DNA from 2 places in the Paenibacillus litoralis genome. Region 1 is predicted to be linked to the other one. Evidence: a T-box and tRNA genes for the amino acid it is inferred to sense, from the RefSeq annotation. Region 1 holds a T-box; the other holds one or more tRNA genes.
The links. A T-box is a leader RNA that pairs with one kind of tRNA and senses whether it is charged. The one in region 1 lies ahead of ACKGJP_RS22435 (tryptophan--tRNA ligase), so its partner is inferred to be a tRNA-Trp.
Positions count from the first base shown of each region.

Region 2: it has a tRNA-Trp gene. The T-box ahead of ACKGJP_RS22435 (tryptophan--tRNA ligase) is inferred to sense a tRNA for this amino acid. The anticodon was not compared.

Region 1 covers NZ_CP176395.1:5,315,430-5,321,948, forward strand. Annotated here, with positions in the region: gene ACKGJP_RS22425 (hypothetical protein) at 633-1,427, opposite strand; gene ACKGJP_RS22430 (ATP-dependent DNA ligase) at 1,698-2,465, shown strand; gene ACKGJP_RS22435 (tryptophan--tRNA ligase) at 2,672-3,673, opposite strand; T-box leader at 3,718-3,974, opposite strand; gene ACKGJP_RS22440 (hypothetical protein) at 4,177-4,818, opposite strand; gene ACKGJP_RS22445 (DNA topology modulation protein FlaR) at 5,083-5,589, opposite strand; gene ACKGJP_RS22450 (excalibur calcium-binding domain-containing protein) at 5,680-5,727, opposite strand; gene ACKGJP_RS22455 (copper amine oxidase N-terminal domain-containing protein) at 5,758-6,039, opposite strand; gene ACKGJP_RS22460 (hypothetical protein) at 6,302-6,519, opposite strand, start outside.
Region 2 covers NZ_CP176395.1:7,157,880-7,164,398, reverse strand. Annotated here, with positions in the region: rRNA gene ACKGJP_RS30160 (23S ribosomal RNA) at 1-1,184, shown strand, start outside; tRNA gene ACKGJP_RS30155 (tRNA-Asn) at 1,292-1,367, shown strand; tRNA gene ACKGJP_RS30150 (tRNA-Ser) at 1,371-1,462, shown strand; tRNA gene ACKGJP_RS30145 (tRNA-Glu) at 1,483-1,557, shown strand; tRNA gene ACKGJP_RS30140 (tRNA-Val) at 1,566-1,641, shown strand; tRNA gene ACKGJP_RS30135 (tRNA-Met) at 1,660-1,736, shown strand; tRNA gene ACKGJP_RS30130 (tRNA-Asp) at 1,747-1,823, shown strand; tRNA gene ACKGJP_RS30125 (tRNA-Phe) at 1,855-1,930, shown strand; tRNA gene ACKGJP_RS30120 (tRNA-Thr) at 1,949-2,024, shown strand; tRNA gene ACKGJP_RS30115 (tRNA-Tyr) at 2,033-2,117, shown strand; tRNA gene ACKGJP_RS30110 (tRNA-Trp) at 2,125-2,198, shown strand; tRNA gene ACKGJP_RS30105 (tRNA-His) at 2,217-2,292, shown strand; tRNA gene ACKGJP_RS30100 (tRNA-Gln) at 2,323-2,397, shown strand; tRNA gene ACKGJP_RS30095 (tRNA-Gly) at 2,403-2,477, shown strand; tRNA gene ACKGJP_RS30090 (tRNA-Cys) at 2,484-2,557, shown strand; tRNA gene ACKGJP_RS30085 (tRNA-Leu) at 2,565-2,650, shown strand; tRNA gene ACKGJP_RS30080 (tRNA-Arg) at 2,664-2,740, shown strand; tRNA gene ACKGJP_RS30075 (tRNA-Leu) at 2,763-2,845, shown strand; gene ACKGJP_RS30070 (YhbD family protein) at 3,135-3,758, shown strand; gene ACKGJP_RS30065 (hypothetical protein) at 3,767-4,450, shown strand; gene ACKGJP_RS30060 (hypothetical protein) at 4,484-5,155, shown strand; gene ACKGJP_RS30055 (MDR family MFS transporter) at 5,190-6,519, shown strand, end outside.

The DNA.
Region 1 (6,519 bases):
GAGGATAGGGCTTAATCTGATGATAGCAAAACGGAGACATCATGTTTTCACAAGAATAATGATTTGATCCAGTTATTGGCTCACAGGGACAGGACAGGCCCCGCAGTCATGTTAGCGGTCATATTCCCGATGACATCGAAAAACGCCGACCACATCAATCTCATATTAGATGCTTTCTTTTCCATAGGCATCCCCTCCTTGTTTTTTGGTGTAGCTAACTTCATACTGAAGAATTTCAGCAGAGTCAATATTCCAATTATCAAGGGGATTAAGAGCGCTGCGCACAAGGTGGAAATCTGTCCTGATACAAGCCCCAAGGCCATAAGCCCTGTCAACCAATAACATGGAAAATATTATATCATGATCAAAAAGACATAGCTACATGTCATACATGGTTTTGTACGTCCTCCTTTCAAATATAAAGAGCACCTGTTTCGTTAAGGAAACAAGGCGCTCTTTCCTGAAAATATCTGATACGGTAAGTGCCTGAGGTTGGTCTTATAGCCGGGATGGTCGCGGATATCCGCTACGAGTTGGCTGTGCATAGCTGGCCTTAAAATAGAAATCATTGAACTATCGTTCCTCGTTAGCTCAATGATTTCTCAAAATGTAATTTTCACTTTTCAAGCCATTCAAGTGTATTCTCTCTCAAATTTTCTCCTACTAATAGCTTCAAAAGTTGGGTCTAAATCAATATATATGTCAGTTGGGTCATATTCTATTTGTAAAGGATGTTCATTAACTAACTCTTTAAGGACAGTTAAACTTCTGTTTAGTTGTAAACTTACTCCTTCACTATTTTTTAAAGCTACTGTTGATTTTCTAAAGGCTGAATTATTAGGAATAATTAAAGAATTATTTATTATATTTCTTAGTTCTTGAATATTTGAATGGGGTCCTATTTGAGCGTTTAATTCATCCAAACAAAATTGTGCCAAATGATTAACGGACGAGTTAAACTTAAGTTCTGCAGTAATTTCATGTTTACTGTTATCATCTGCATTGATTCTAATGTACGCCATATCAATTAACTGTCGTAAATGACTTGCTGATAGCCAGAAAAGTCCAAGTACGTTATACTCAATATCATTTTTCTCATAAAAGAGACAAACTAAGAAGCCATTTTCACTATTTGTTATCAATTCTAAATCCTGTGTTTTAATTAAGAATTTTTTTATTGTTTTTTTTCTAATTGCGCCATTAAATTCTTCGTTTTCTAAATAATCATCCTCTCCTACATTCCTTGTCTTAACCTGTATTGCTTGAGTCTTCAATCGGTCATCAGTTCCAATAGTAAAACGATATTGATTACTAAGTAAAACGTCGAACCCAAAATCTACTGATAATTTTGAAGCTTCATAGCATTCAGCGAATAATCGTGAAATTACATAATGTTCTCCACCAAATCCTAAATAATGGTGTTCCATTTTTCATCAACCCCTGACTATTGTTTTTTCATACAAGGAGTTCGACAATAGAATTATGACTCCTTCATGATAACTAATTGAAAATTGGGATCTACAGATGTTTGCTTTAACTGAACAGATTTTTCTATGTTCATCTGCCCGATAGCCCCCGTACCGCGCTTCGCGAAACCACAGATGATTTAAATTAAAGGCTAAGAACTTTGATGTTCCCAACACTTACCGCCTCTGTGCCGGATAGCCTAGCTCTATAATTGACGTAGAGGTGTTTTCATGTTCATTTCTCCAATGCTTCTTGAGACGGCGCCGGCAGCATTCAATGATGAGCGATACGTTTTCGAACCAAAAATTGACGGACACCGCCTGCAGATCGTCCGAGCTGCCGGCACAACACGAATATTCACGCGCCACGGTAACGAGGTAACACGCCTCTATCCTGAGCTATGGGACGTACCGATGGACGACGACGGAATACTGGACGGCGAAGGCGCCGTGGTCGATCTAGCGACCGGCCAAGTGGATTTCGAATTGATGCAGGAACGTTCCAAGATTACAAGGGCCGACAGAATTCAGGCAGCCATGCTGCGGCTACCGGTTACTTTCTTTTGCTTCGACATTCTGCAACATGACGACCGAGATTTGCGTCGGCTCCCACTGACCAAACGTAAGTCTGTACTTACTTCAGATCTCGGTCAAAATGATCACTATTCCCAAGTGATGTCAGTTCCGGGACGCGGCGTGGACTTATTTGCCGTTATACGCGACCGTAAGATGGAGGGCATTGTTGCCAAACTCCAAAATAGCACCTACGTAAGCAGGCGCTCGGAGGCGTGGCTTAAAATAATCAATTGGCAATACGAGGACGTTTATATAACCGGTTATCGCAAAAGTGAATTCGGTTGGTTGGCGTCTATGACCGGTAAGGACGGCCGTTTGCGGCCCGCTGGCATAATCGAGCTGGGTGTCACGCCGCGGCATAAGATGGCCTTTTACGGTGTCTGTAAGTCGCTTGTGACTCAAGAGGAAAAGGATTTGGTGTAACTGGATCCCAGAATAAAAGCTCGCGTTAAAATACGGAATTGGACACGTAATGGTATGCTCCGATCGCCGGCGTTTGTTGAATTTGTGATTTAAACAATAACGAAAAAACCGCCTTGATATGAGGCGGTTAATTTAACTATCGTGCCCGTTAGTTGAACAGACTTAGCCATTCAATAATCAGTTGACTTCTATATCAAAAGGTCTAACTATTTATAGCGTCCTATCTTCGTTTTTACATTCTCAAGCAGAGGCGCAGCTAAAGCTCTTGCTTTCTTTGCTCCTTCAAACAGGATGCTGTCAATTATTTCTGGTGATGCCATTAACTCATTGTATCTTTTTCGCGGTTCTTCTAAATAATCATTCATGACCTGGAATAGTTCTTGCTTTGCTTCTCCCCAACTAATACCTTTTTGATATTTATCCCTCAATACTTGAATTTGGCTTGGGTTAGCAAATTCTTTGTACAATAAAAACACATTAGATGTCTCCGGATCTTTTGGCTCGTTAGGAGGTATAGAATCTGTTTTAATTTTGTTTATTAGCTTTTTTAGGTCATCAGCTGTTTCAAAAAGAGGTATCGTATTACTATAGCTCTTACTCATTTTTCTACCATCAAGCCCAGGAATTACATACGTGTTTTCATCCACAATATAATTAGGCAATTTGAATGTGTCTCCATAGTTCCTGTTGAAGCCATCAGCGATATCTCTTGCTATTTCAACATGTTGAATCTGGTCCTTACCAACTGGAACTTTGTCAGATTGAAATAATAATATATCCGCTGTCATTAAAATCGGGTATGTGAACAAGCCCATATTAACTCCCGTGTCCGTGTCCAATCCCAGGTGCTGATTATTATCAATAATTGCTTTATACGCATGAGCACGATTCATTAATCCCTTGGATGTCAGACAAGAAAGTATCCAATTAAGTTCAAATATCTCTGGAACATCAGATTGTCTATAAAAAATTACTCTATCTGGATCTAGCCCTAATGCCAACCATGTTGCTGCAATACCATAAGACAGATCATTGAACTCGTCTCTGTTCTGAATAAATGTTAATGCGTGATAGTCAGCAATAAAGTAAAGTGCGATGCAATCACTATCTTTTGCGATTTGAAGTGCAGGTTTTATTGCAGCGATGTAGTTCCCTAAATGGACTTTACCAGTGGGCTTAATACCTGTTAGAACAATTTCAGTTGTCATGTTATCCCTCCTCAGAATATAACAAAAAGGGGTATTCTCATCCTTGAAAGGACGAGAATACCCCGTGATACCACCTTAATTAGCCCAAATATAAATTCGGACTCACTCTAACGCATCGAAACATGCACTATGTTTGAATGCGCGTCTCTTGTAACGACGAGACTTTCGCCAAAGCCTACTCAATGAATTTTCGGTTTGGATGCTCAGAAGCCCACTTCAACATAATCCCTACACTGATTCACACCAACCATCAGCTCTCTGGAGTATTCGTTATGCTTACTCTCTTCATCACCGCAAAGTTATATATAATTATATTACTTAATTTTTACACCACAATTGAGTTTTTGTCAAATACTAGGTGATTACCTTAAATCAAAAATAAAAAACATAACTTGACCCCACCAAGCTGCTACCATGCAAAACTGCCCGTTAGTTGAGAAACGGCAGCCGATCGTTCTGGCGGGCTGCCGTCGTGTATCTATTGAGCTAATGTACCCGTTAGCTTAATCGACCAAAGCATTTTCATCGAACCAAATATCTTGTTCTTTTTCTGATATATAAAATCTATATCCATAAGGTAAAGCGAAATATTTGATTATCTCTGGCCTCATAAATGCTACATGGTGATAATGGACCGTCATCAAAGATTCCACGTTATCGTCATACAGGTCAGTTGTAAGCCACCATCCCGACATATGCTCTGGTGAAGGATATCTCAATGCTTCGACCGCTAGTCCTTCATACACACCTTTAGAAATAACAATCATTTGATTAAATATCGGAAATATAGGCGTTGCCCCGTACTTCTGACATAATTGTTTTTGTTCTTGAACTACTTTAATTGCATAGTCGGCACCTTCTACAAAACCTTCACCATTACTTTGAACTTCCCTTATCTCATAATAAAGTTCAGAAAGTACACAACATTTCACCAGCCAAGAATGGTATGCAATGGTTTGGTCAGGCGTAATTGTTGGCTTAGAATCAATTACGTAATTAATTAAGTATCTGATTAGCTCGATATACTCATCTTGTAACATTTTTTTAATAGATATCATGAATTCTTTATCAATCAATTTATACAGTCCATTTGTCCGAATGTATCCATTTTCAAACAAAATTTTTATTCCACGATATTCAATCATTCATTTTCCCCTTATATCAATGTCTATGCTCTTTTACCCTTTTTTACAGTTGATTAGTAATTCTAGTTCCATTTCAAATTTCCCTTTTCATTAAACTAATCTGCCCGTTAGCCATCCATGCTGCACAAAGCGCAGCACCACAGAGAGTGAAAGTTAATCCGTTCTTTCATAGTAGTTGAGAAACGGCAGCCGGTTGTTCTGGCCGGCTGCCGTTTCAAGTTTTATTGAGCTAATGTACCCGTTAGCTTAACAAGAAAAACCAAGTCACATCAATTGAAGTTCAAGAAGATCCAAATTATTGCGAACGAGGATCATTTTGTCCTTATCTTCCCAATGGTCGATCAAGTTGGGTAGCTTCGTCAGATTGTAGTCTTTATTCCATGCCAACAAGTTGTGGATGCCTTCAAGCGTCTCGCGCTTCTTGCTTGGGACGATGCCCGCAATGCGCTCTTCATAACGCTTCCAGATTCGTTCCTCCTGAACGGACAACGGCGTCATCAGTACGACGATCTTATCTGCAGCGGCAAAACTCGGCCCTACCCACGACCTGTATACGCCTTCTGCGATCCACGAATCGAGACCGATGATTTCTCTGAGCCGGCGGTCACGCTCATCCTCCGGTGCCTTTACGCCATATTCGTTGGATTGATGATCCCAGAAAATATCGTCTAGATCATAATGCGGGATCCGGAGCTTATCGCTCAACAACGCCGCAATATAGGATTTACCGCTTCCTGAGCCGCCGATGATATGGATTCGGATTGCAAACACCTCTTTCTTCCAGTTCTTTCGTGGAACTACCTATGTTGAGAGTATTTCGTCGTATTGTTTAAACTATCCTGCCCGTTTAATGGGCATATATTATTTCTCACAAGCAATGCTGTCACCGTCTCGATCGAGCTTCGGCAGTACTCTGGATCACCTTTATAGAATGAAGCCTTACCGGAATCCTGCCGAGCTGATAGTAATGGTCTTGGAGGATCCTTCCCATCCGACTGTAGCCCCGAGAGATTCCCCTACTAAGCGGAGAGGTACAAGCGTCGATCCGTCTTTTACATGTCCAGTAACCACTATTGGGTTTGCTTTTCCATTCTTTGTGTAATAATCATGCCCAACCGTATAAACGATTTCAGTTGTATCTTTCGTAGCTGTTACCGTCTTAGATTCTTGTTCCCAAGCTACCGTAGCGCCAAGTGATTCAGATATCTTCCGAAGCGGCACAAGCGTCTACCGTCAACTATCCTATGCTCCACTTCAAATTCAAGCTTCTTGCCGTCCAAGAACACGGCGGGAGCAGCCTCGCCATCTGCGTAAAACAACGGTACAGCAGTTAATATCAAAGCAAGACATAATGTATCTGCAAATAATCTTCTGAACATCGAGTATACAGCCCCTCCATAAATTTGTTTGCGGGTTCCAATATAAACACATATGGTTTTCTTTTATTGAAAAAATAATAACCCCACTACTCGGAGCAGTGGGGTTATTTGTTTGCTCTAATAAATTCATCAAGTTTTCTAGTGCAGTCATCACATTGAAATTTCAATCTTTTTATTTGGTCAATAGAAATATCGCTTTGTATTTCATCGTGTGGCATCGTTTGAAACAATTGTATCTTCCTATAGAGAGTATTCAAACTTATAAAAAGAACCTCATCAAGTTTATGTACGAATTTTGATGAGAAAAACATCCATGCTTCTC
Region 2 (6,519 bases), 1.8 Mb from region 1:
GGGAGAAGGGGTGCCTCGGTAGGGTGAATAGCCCGAGGGGGCCGCAGTGAAAAGGCCCAAGCGACTGTTTAGCAAAAACACAGGTCTGTGCGAAGCCGCAAGGCGAAGTATACGGGCTGACGCCTGCCCGGTGCTGGAAGGTTAAGGGGAGCGGTTAGGGGTAACCCGAAGCTGTGAACCGAAGCCCCAGTAAACGGCGGCCGTAACTATAACGGTCCTAAGGTAGCGAAATTCCTTGTCAGGTAAATTCTGACCCGCACGAATGGCGTAACGACTTGGGCGCTGTCTCAACGAGAGATCCGGTGAAATTTTAATACCTGTGAAGATGCAGGTTACCCGCGACAAGACGGAAAGACCCCATGGAGCTTTACTGCAGCTTGATATTGGACTTGGGTACGATCTGTACAGGATAGGTGGGAGCCTTAGAAGCATGAGCGCCAGCTTGTGTGGAGGCGACGTTGGGATACCACCCTGATCGTATCTAGGTTCTAACCTACTCCCGTGATCCGGGAGAGGGACCGTGTCAGGCGGGCAGTTTGACTGGGGCGGTCGCCTCCTAAAGCGTAACGGAGGCGCCCCAAGGTTCCCTCAGAATGGTTGGAAATCATTCGAAGAGTGCAAAGGCATAAGGGAGCTTGACTGCGAGACAGACAAGTCGAGCAGGGACGAAAGTCGGGCTTAGTGATCCGGTGGTACCGAATGGAAGGGCCATCGCTCAACGGATAAAAGCTACCCTGGGGATAACAGGCTTATCTCCCCCAAGAGTCCACATCGACGGGGAGGTTTGGCACCTCGATGTCGGCTCATCGCATCCTGGGGCTGAAGTAGGTCCCAAGGGTTGGGCTGTTCGCCCATTAAAGCGGTACGCGAGCTGGGTTCAGAACGTCGTGAGACAGTTCGGTCCCTATCTGTCGCGGGCGCAGGAAATTTGAGAGGAGCTGTCCTTAGTACGAGAGGACCGGGATGGACGTACCGCTGGTGTACCAGTTGTTCCGCCAGGAGCATCGCTGGGTAGCCAAGTACGGACGGGATAAGCGCTGAAAGCATCTAAGCGTGAAGCCCCCCTCAAGATGAGATTTCCCAGTATGTAAGACCCCTTGAAGACGACGAGGTAGATAGGTTCGAGGTGGAAGTGCAGCAATGCATGCAGCTGACGAATACTAATCGGTCGAGGGCTTATCCAACATCTTTGCATCGACAGGTGTAAGGACTACAAAGACACAAAAAGGACAAAAAAACATTACTTCGCATCTAGTTTTCAGGGAGCAAACCTGATATAATGGATAAACATTCCCTGATAGCTCAGTTGGTAGAGCACTCGACTGTTAATCGAGTTGTCACAGGTTCGAGTCCTGTTCGGGGAGCCATCTGGAGAGGTGTCCGAGCTGGCCGAAGGAGCACGATTGGAAATCGTGTAGGCGTCACAAGCGTCTCGAGGGTTCGAATCCCTCTCTCTCCGCCAGATCTACATCATCTACATAGGGCCCGTTGGTCAAGGGGTTAAGACACCTCCCTTTCACGGAGGTAACAGGGGTTCGAATCCCCTACGGGTCACCATGAAGTAAGGGCGCTTAGCTCAGCTGGGAGAGCATCTGCCTTACAAGCAGAGGGTCGGCGGTTCGATCCCGTCAGCGCCCACCATAAGATTTTCTTTAACGACGCGGGGTGGAGCAGCCCGGTAGCTCGTCGGGCTCATAACCCGAAGGCCGCAGGTTCAAATCCTGCCCCCGCAACCAAACAACATATGGAGCTGTGGTGTAGAGGCCTAACATGCCTGCCTGTCACGCAGGAGACCGCGGGTTCGAATCCCGTCAGCTCCGCCATCTTTACTCTTAAAGCAAATAAGCAACACTCGGCTCGGTAGCTCAGTCGGTAGAGCAGAGGACTGAAAATCCTCGTGTCGGCGGTTCGATTCCGTCCCGAGCCACCATTCTTGATAATTGAATATGCCGCTGTAGCTCAACTGGTAGAGCAACTGACTTGTAATCAGTAGGTTGGGGGTTCAAGTCCTCTCGGCGGCACCATGTAACATGGAGGATTAGTGAAGTGGCTAAACACGGCAGACTGTAAATCTGCTCTCTCTGAGTTCGGTGGTTCGAATCCATCATCCTCCACCATTTTTGTAGGGGCATAGTTTAAAGGTAGAACAAAGGTCTCCAAAACCTTTGGTGTGGGTTCAATTCCTGCTGCCCCTGCCAAAGCACAACAATTTTATGGCGGTCGTGGCGAAGTGGTTAACGCATCGGTTTGTGGATCCGACATTCGGGGGTTCAATTCCCCTCGATCGCCCCATAATTTTTAAAATGAAGCAACAACGGTTAATGGGGATTAGCCAAGCGGTAAGGCAACGGACTTTGACTCCGTCATGCCCAGGTTCGAATCCTGGATCCCCAGCCATTTATGCGGACGTGGCTCAGCGGTAGAGCATCGCCTTGCCAAGGCGAGGGTCGCGGGTTCGATTCCCGTCGTCCGCTCCATAGTACGGCGCCATAGCCAAGAGGTAAGGCAGAGCTCTGCAAAAGCTTTACCCCCAGTTCGAATCTGGGTGGCGCCTCCACCTACTTGCCGGAGTGGCGGAATGGCAGACGCACAGGACTTAAAATCCTGCGGGGGCGACCCCGTACCGGTTCGAGTCCGGTCTTCGGCACCAGACGTATTACTTTGTGCCCTTAGCTCAGCTGGATAGAGCGTTTGACTACGAATCAAAAGGTCAGGAGTTCGAATCTCTTAGGGCACGCCATTTTTACAAGTTTTCATCATATGCCGGTGTGGCGGAATTGGCAGACGCGCGCGACTCAAAATCGTGAGGGAAACCGTGGGGGTTCGAGTCCCTTCACCGGCACCACATTAACCATCGAGAGCCTTTGAAATCAATTGATTTCAAAGGTTTTTTTGTTATATCTAGGTCTGCTATAGATAAATACTGAGGAAGCGCTCATGAGATCAGGCCAGCAGCTGAAGCAAGATCAGTCTCGAGACGGAGAAACCTTTCAATCCTGAGCCTCTATCCGATCGGCCGCAGAAATTTGTATACTGGATAACGTAAGACGGAGGAAGCGATCTAGCCTCAATCCTATCCTTGTCTCTTTACAACGTAACAGTGTTATGTTACATTCGTTTCGGAGGAGATGGCAATGGACCGTGATCTGATATCGAAAAAGGATCTTCTCGAGTTGACGGGTATTTCATACGGGCAGCTCTATCGCTGGAAGAGGAAGCAGCTGATTCCGGAGGAGTGGTTTATACGGAAATCGACGTTTACCGGACAGGAAACGTTTTTTCCTAAGGAGCTTATCTTATCGCGAATCGAGAAGATCGTGGATCTGAAAGACGATTTGTCGTTAGACGAACTGGCGGGAAAGCTCTCTCCGCTGCTTTATGACACGAATTTGCGGAAGGAAGAGCTTTTGAGACGTAACATTGTTTCGAGGGTAGTCCTAGATAGGTTCGGAACGAAAGAGAAAGACGAAGGGCTTCTTACGTTCGAGAAGGTTTTGTTCTTGTTTACGATCGACAAGCTGCTGCAAACCGGGGAAATGAGCCTGGAGGAAGGCGGGCTGCTGCTTCAAGCGCTGAACGAACACTTTTCGAAATTCGAAGGAAGACCTTGCGATTTGTTTTTCCTTCGTAAGATGGGGGTATCGACGTTCGCGCTGTTAGCAATGCCGGGAGAGCTGTATTTTGAAACCGGTGTGAAGATCGTGGCTCGTTTGTCGCTGCCTGCATGCATAGAAGAGCTTAAAAACAAGCTAACCTAGGAGGAAGCATGATAGAGGAATCGAACAGAACGGATCTGACCATCAATGGCATGGGAAATGCGTTTGGGGGCCGTTACCGTACCGTAAACATGGAAGGCGTCGGGAAGGTGGACGGCGATATATTTTGCGAGAGTTTCAAAGCAAACGGGGTTGCTACCGTGAAAGGAAGCATTCAAGCGGCGCGATTTGAAATGAACGGCAAGCTGAGCGGCGAAGGCAACCTGACATCGTTAACGCTACTCGTAGATGGGCATATGAGTTTGAAAGGCCGGCTGCATGGCGAAGAGATGAGGCTGAACGGAATGATCAAAGTGAATGGCGATTGCGAAGCGGAGCGCTTCAATCTGCAAGGCGGCTTTACGATCGACGGTCTGCTTAACGCGGGTACGATCGATATCGCTCTGTATGGCCGCGGGCAAGCTAAGGAAATCGGCGGGGACAGCATTCATGTCAAAAAGTCGAATCATTCCAGCTGGGGACGCCTGGTATCGTGGATCCTTCCCGTGTTTGAGCCGCATTTGTTTGCGGAGACCATCGAAGGGGACGACATTCGCTTGGAGGAGACAACGGCAGCTGTCGTACGAGGCAATCGCGTTTATATCGGCCCCGGCTGCGGCATCGGGCGCGTCGAATACGGCACGGAGCTCGTGGTGCATCCTGAGGCGAAGGTAAACGAGCGAATTCGCAGCTAATGAATCGAGCACGCTCAATAAGGAGGATGCGAAATGACGCAGGACAGGAATAGAAATATGAAGATAACCGGAATCGGCTCCGCTTCCGGAGGCGTCTTTCATAGCGTCAACATTATGGGCGAAGGACGCGTTCAAGGCGATCTGTTGTGCGACGAGTTCAAATGTATGGGCAACTGTGCGGTACAGGGAAGCCTCCAAGCAGGCCGATACCGGTTCCAAGGGGAAGTCTCAATCGACGGGGACCTGCAGGCTGCCGTATTAACGGGACTTGGGCAAATTCTCGTTAAGGGGAATGTGCGCGGAGACTCGATTAAAATGACGGGACAGCTGATCGTAAAAGGGGCATGCGAGGCCGACAAGCTTCAGTTGAACGGCGCGATGGACGTCAGCGGGCTGCTCAATGCTGAACAGCTTAGCATCAATCTCTTCGGTCCTTGCCAGGTGAAGGAAATAGGCGGTGGACGCATCTCCGTACGCCGTAAGAAGTGGATGGCGGTAAAGGAATGGTTCACCCCTTCCGGAGTAACCGAATTGAAGGCCGATACGATTGAAGGCGACGATATTTATTTGGAGCATACGCAGGCCGCTATCGTCAGAGGGAATAACGTAACGATCGGACCCGGCTGTGAAATCGAGCTGGTGGAGTACCGGAATTCCCTGCAAACTAGAAAAAGCGCAACGTTACGGCAGCAATGTAAAGTTTAACGAATACTTGACGGTAAAGGAGTCAACCCATTCCATGGTACAGCAAAAAAGCAGGTTAGGGCTAGTTATTACCGGGCTGCTGCTCGGCATTTTCGTAGCGGCTATCGATAATACGATCGTAGCTACCGCAATGGGGACGATCGTCTCGGATCTTGGCGGACTCGACAAGTTCGTCTGGGTAACATCGGCTTATCTCGTAACCGAGATGGCCGCTATGCCGATATTCGGCAAGCTGTCCGATATGTACGGACGCAAACGGTTTTTCGTATTGGGGATTGCGCTGTTTTTGCTAGGCTCGATTCTATGCGGTACGGCGAACAGCATTGTGGAGCTGAGTATCTATCGCGCCATTCAAGGCATTGGCGGCGGGGCGCTGGTGCCAATCGCGTTTACAGTCATGTTCGATGTGATCCCGCCGGAAAAAAGAGGCGGCATGGGCGGCTTGTTCGGCGCCGTTTTCGGTACCTCGAGCTTATTCGGACCGCTTCTCGGCGCGTATATTACGGACTATATTCAGTGGCGCTGGATTTTCTATATCAACCTGCCGATCGGGTTGGTCGCGCTGGCGCTGATCGTCTTTTTCTACCATGAATCGATGGAGCACTCGAAGCAGAAAATCGACTGGTGGGGAGCAGCTACTCTCGTTGGCTCGATCGTATGCCTCATGTTCGCGCTTGAGCTTGGCGGACAAGAGTTCGCCTGGGATTCCGCGGTAATCATCAGCTTGTTCGCGGCGGCGGCCGTGCTTATGGCCGTATTCCTCTATGTGGAGACGAAAGCGGAGGAGCCGATCATTTCGTATGCGATGTTCAAGCATCGGCTGTTCGCGGCCAGTACGCTGGCTGGGCTCTTCTACGGGGCGGCGTTCATTACGTTCGCGATGTACATCCCGATTTATGTGCAGGGGGTAACCGGCGGCTCGGCGACCAACTCGGGGCTCATATTGCTGCCGATGACATTGGGGTCGGTCGTAGCGGCGCAAATAGGAGGCTTCTCGGCATCGAAGACGTCCTATCGAAATATCATGATTTTTTCCGCAGTCGTCTTCTTGTTAGGGACGTTCTTGCTAAGCACCATTGCGCCTGAAACGACTAAATTTATGCTGACGCTCTATATGATCGCCGCAGGATTCGGCGTCGGCTTCTCGTTCTCGGTGCTCGGGATGGCGGCTATTCATCATTTCGATATGAGGCAGCGCGGATCCGCGAATTCCACGATGGCGTTCGTCCGTTCCCTTGGGATGACAGTAGGTCTAACCGTGTTCGGGATCATTCAGCGTAATTTGCTTACAAGCAAGCTCGGCGATGCGTTCGGAGGAGCAGGCGGCCCCGCAGGCGCGGACGGAAGCTCGTTCGGGAATACGC